Regions from separate parts of the Defluviimonas sp. D31 genome, predicted to be linked through region 2. Evidence: riboswitches for the same ligand, from Rfam matches in the RefSeq annotation. Region 2 holds a riboswitch; the other holds the start of a gene.
What was found. Region 2 has a riboswitch for thiamine pyrophosphate ahead of thiC (phosphomethylpyrimidine synthase ThiC). Riboswitches for the same ligand answer to the same signal wherever they lie in the genome.
Positions count from the first base shown of each region.

Region 1: it holds a riboswitch for thiamine pyrophosphate, as region 2 does, so the genes downstream of both, thiB (thiamine ABC transporter substrate binding subunit) here and thiC (phosphomethylpyrimidine synthase ThiC) in region 2, are expected to answer to the same signal.

Region 1 covers NZ_JAWQFN010000003.1:15,375-17,768, forward strand. Annotated here, with positions in the region: gene R5H32_RS06520 (ABC transporter permease subunit) at 1-141, opposite strand, end outside; gene thiB (thiamine ABC transporter substrate binding subunit) at 117-1,106, opposite strand; TPP riboswitch at 1,146-1,250, opposite strand; gene aroC (chorismate synthase) at 1,433-2,394, shown strand, end outside.
Region 2 covers NZ_JAWQFN010000005.1:217,730-220,123, forward strand. Annotated here, with positions in the region: gene R5H32_RS11605 (hypothetical protein) at 1-1,134, shown strand, start outside; TPP riboswitch at 1,162-1,286, shown strand; gene thiC (phosphomethylpyrimidine synthase ThiC) at 1,386-2,394, shown strand, end outside.

The DNA of each region.
Region 1 (2,394 bases), on a different contig from region 2:
GGCCGGGCCGAGGCTGCCGAGCCCCCCGGCGCGGTGGATCACCGCGCCGAGCGTGCCGAGCGTGAGCGCGAGGATCAGCGTCGCCGCGATCCCCGCGCCGGCGCCGAGGCCCGGGCTCAGCGGCTGAGCGCGGTCTGCCATTCGGCAAGTGCCGCGTCGCGGATCGCGGCGGCCTCGGTGGCGGAATAGAGCAGGCTCTTTTCCGGCCGGATCAGGGTCTCGAAACCCTTGGGCAGGCCGGCCGCCGGGGTGACGGCCGGGTACATCCAGTTGGTTTCCGGTATGAGCGACTGGAACGCGTCTGAGGTCATGAAGGCGAGGAAGCGGTCGGCCAGCGCGCCCTGGTCGGTGCCGGCGAGCTTCGCGGCGACCTCGACCTGCAGGTAATGGCCCTCGGTGAAGGGGGCCGCCGCCTTGGTGTCGTCGCTCTCGGCGATCAGGTGATAGGCGGGCGAGGTGGTGTAGGAGAGCACCATGTCGGCCTCGCCCTCGAGGAAGAGCCCATAGGCCTCGGACCAGCCCGGCGTCACCGTGACGATATTGTCGGCGAGCCCCGCCCAGATCTCGGGCGCGCGCTCGCCATAGGCCTGCTTGACCCAGTAGAGAAGCCCGAGGCCGGGGGTGGAGGAGCGCGGATCCTCGATCACGATTGTCAGGTCGGAGGCGGCGAGCGCCTCGAAATCGGCCGGGACAGTCTCGGTTTTCGTTCTGTCGTAGACGAAGGCGAACTGACCCCAGTCATAGGGCACGAAGATGGGGTCGGCCCAGTCGATGGGCAGGCTCCAGCTCACGTCGAGCGCCGGGTGGTCGGCGAAAAGCCCGCTGTCGGCGGCCTTCGCGGTCAGGTTGGTGTCGAGCCCGAGCACGATATCTGCCTCGGTGCTGTCGCCTTCGAGGAGCACGCGCGCAAGCAGCGCCGCGCCGTCGCCGGACGCGACGAAGTTGAGATCGCAGCCGCATTCGGCCTCGAAGGCGGCCTCGACCTGCGGCCCCGGCCCCCATTCGGAGACGAAGCTGTCATAGGTGTAGACGGTCAGCACGGGCTTGTCCTGCGCGGCGGCGGTGGTGGCGCACAGGAGACCCGCGATCATCAGGGAATGTCTCATCTCTCATCCTCCAATGGTCAGGCGGGCGGAGATGGTGGTGGCGCGGGGCCGGACCTTCCCTCCGCCGGTCTTAACCGGTTCAGGTTCTACGGGTTCGCGTTGCCGCATCTCAGCCCTGGATCGAGGGCACCCCGAGGTGGGGCGCACCATAGCGCCGGCAGGGCGTGGCGCAAGCGGAAACGCGAGGGAGGGGCGCTGCCCCTCGCCCCGGACCTGGTCCGGGGCTCACGCCGGGATATTTCGGGCAAGATGAAGGGGGGCGGGGCCGAGAATGCTTGAGCGGCGGCGCGGGCTTCGCTATGCCGCGAAGGCAAAGGAGCCCGCCCATGAGCCTCAACACGTTCGGACACCTCTTCCGCGTCACCACCTGGGGCGAGAGCCACGGGCCGGCGCTCGGCGCGACGGTCGACGGCTGCCCGCCGGGCGTGGCGGTCGACGAGGCGATGCTGCAGCACTGGCTCGACCGGCGGAAACCGGGGCAGTCGAAGTACACGACCCAGCGGCGCGAGCCGGATGCGGTGCGCATTCTCTCCGGCGTCTTCGAGGGGCGGACCACCGGGACGCCCGTGCAGCTGATGATCGAGAACACCGACCAGCGCTCGAAGGATTACGGCGAGATCGCGCAGCGGTTCCGCCCCGGTCACGCCGACATCACCTACTGGCAGAAATACGGGATCCGTGATCCGCGCGGCGGCGGCCGTTCCTCGGCGCGCGAGACGGCGGCGCGGGTGGCGGCCGGCGGCGTCGCGCGCGAGGTGCTGAAGCTGCTCGCGCCCGAGGTCCGGATCACGGGCTACATGGTGCAGATGGGGCGGCTGAAGGCCGACCGCGACCGCTTCGACATGGCGGAGGTGGAGAACAACCCGTTCTGGTGCCCCGATGCCGCGTCGGCGGCGATCTGGGCCGAGCATCTCGACGAGCTTCGGAAGTCCGGCAATTCTGTCGGTGCGGTCGTCGAGGTCGTGGCCTCGGGCGTGCCGGCGGGACTCGGCGCGCCGGTCTACGGAAAGCTCGACACCGATCTCGCCGCCGCGATGATGTCGATCAACGCGGTGAAGGGTGTCGAGATCGGCGCCGGCATGGCGGCGGCGGAGCTGACCGGGGTCGAGAATGCCGACGAGATCTTCATGGGCAATGACGGCCGACCGGCCTATTCCACGAACCACGCCGGCGGCATCCTCGGCGGCATCTCGACCGGGCAGGACGTGGTGGTGCGCTTCGCGGTGAAGCCGACCTCGTCGATCCTGACGCCGCGCAAGACCATCTCCATTTCCGGCGAGGAGAGCGA
Region 2 (2,394 bases):
CCGGCCGCGCCGCCAGCCTCGGGCATGACGGCGATCGCGCTCGCCGCGGGCTGCCTCGGATCGGCGCCGTTCTACGTCGCGTTCCTGATGCCGGACATCTTCGCGCCGGTCCTGATCCTCATGCTCGCGGTGCTGTGCGCCTTCTGGGCGAGGATGGGGCGGGCCGACCGGCTGGCGGCGATCGCGCTGTCCCTCGCGGCGATCCTCGTCCATCCGTCGCACCTCTTGATGGCGGCGGTGATCCTGCCGGTCGGCCTCATGCTGGCGCCCGCGGCGGCGGGCCGCCGGTGGTGGACCGCGCTCGGCCTGATCGGGCTTCTGGTCGGCACCGGCGTCGCCGAGCGGATGCTCTTCGGCTATGCCGTCGAGCGTTTCGAGAAGAAGACCGCCCACTACCTGCCCTTCGTCACCGCGCGGCTCATCGGCGACGGCCCCGGACGCCTCTATCTCGCCGAACATTGCCCTGACCCGGAACTGGCGACCTGCGCGCTTTTCGACGTGCTGGCGGCGGGCGAGGATCCGCAGCGGTTCTATGCCCCGAACATCATCTTCGCCCGGAGTCCGGAACTCGGCTCGCTGAGGCGCCTGCCGCTCGACGCGCAGCAGGCGATTTCGCGCGAGCAGTTGCGGTTCCTCGCGGATGTCGCGAGGAGCGATCCCGCGGGCCTCGCCTGGGCGCTGATGCGCAATGTGGCGACCCAGATCGGCTATTTCCGGGTCGACATGACCATCCCCTCCGAGGCGCTTCTGGCCATGCCCGATCCCGACGGGCCCTCCTCGGCCTTGCGCGCGGGGCGCATGACCGGGGCCGATCGCCACTGGCTCGCGCCCCTCGCCTGGCTCCACGGCGCGGTCTACCTGCTGTCCGCCGCCGGCCTTGCCGGGCTGTGCCTCGGCCGCCGCCTGCCGGCCGATCTCCGCGCGATGGCGGTCATGGTTCTCATCGGCATCGCCGTGAACGCCCTGGTCTGCGGCGGCGTGTCCGAACCGGCGCACCGATACGGCGCGCGGGTCTTGTTCCTGCTGCCGCTGACCCTTGCCCTGCTCCTCTGCGTGCGTCCGGCCGCGGCCCGCGACAGCGGAACCCGGCGCCGCAGCGGGATCGGGCGCTCGGACCCGCACGACGGCGCTTGACGCCCGCTCGCTGCCGCGCATAACGTGCCGCTACGTCAGGGGAGTCCCGCCAAGGGGACTGAGAGGCTGACAGCATGGGCGACCATGCGGTGACGCGACCCTTTGAACCTGACCCAGTTGATGCTGGCTTAGGAAGACCGAAGGGTGCCATCCGGCCTCTTTGGGCCGTGTGGCCCGCCAACGGGGCCGAAGCGGTCCCTTTCTGCCTCATGTGTTGCTTGGGTCTCATCGAGTGCACTTGAGGAGACGCCATGACCACGCCCACCACCGCGCCCCGGATCACCACCGGCGCCCTGCCCGCTTCCTGCAAGATCCATGTTCCCGGCCAGATCCACGACATCCGCGTGCCGATGCGCCGGATCGCGGTCGGCGGCGGCGAGGCGCCGCTGACGGTCTACGACAGCTCGGGCCCCTACACGGACCCGGCCGCCGCGACCGACATCGCGACGGGCCTGCCCGTCGTCCGCAACTGGCTCACGCCCCGCGACGACCTCGAAACCTACGCGGGCCGCGAAGTCACCGCCGCCGACAACGGCTTTGCCGAGGGCGCGCGGCTGGTGCCGGCCTTCCCTTCCCGCCGCCAGCCGCTCCGCGGCAAGGACGGCCGCGCGGTCACGCAGATGGCGAGCGCCCGCGCCGGCGTGATCACCCCCGAGATGGAATTCGTCGCGATCCGCGAGAACCTCGGCCGAATGGAGGCCTGGCACGCCGCGCGCGACGGCGAGGACTACGGCGCGTCGATCCCCGACCTCGTGACCCCCGACTTCGTCCGCCGCGAGATCGCCGCCGGCCGCGCGATCATCCCCGCGAACGTCAACCACCCCGAATTGGAGCCGATGATCATCGGCCGCAACTTCCTCGTGAAGATCAACGCCAATATCGGCAACTCCGCCGTCACCTCCTCGATGGAGGAGGAGGTCGACAAGATGGTCTGGGCGATCCGCTGGGGCGCGGACACGGTGATGGACCTCTCGACGGGCCGCAACATCCACAACATCCGCGACTGGATCCTGCGCAACGCCCCGGTGCCGATCGGGACCGTGCCGCTCTACCAGGCGCTGGAGAAGGTCGGCGGCATCGCCGAGGACCTGAGCTGGGAGGTGTTCCGCGACACGCTGATCGAACAGGCCGAGCAGGGCGTCGACTATTTCACCATCCATGCCGGGGTGCGGCTCCACATGATCCCGATGACCGCGAGCCGGGTGACCGGCATCGTCAGCCGCGGCGGCTCGATCATGGCCAAGTGGTGCCTGCACCATC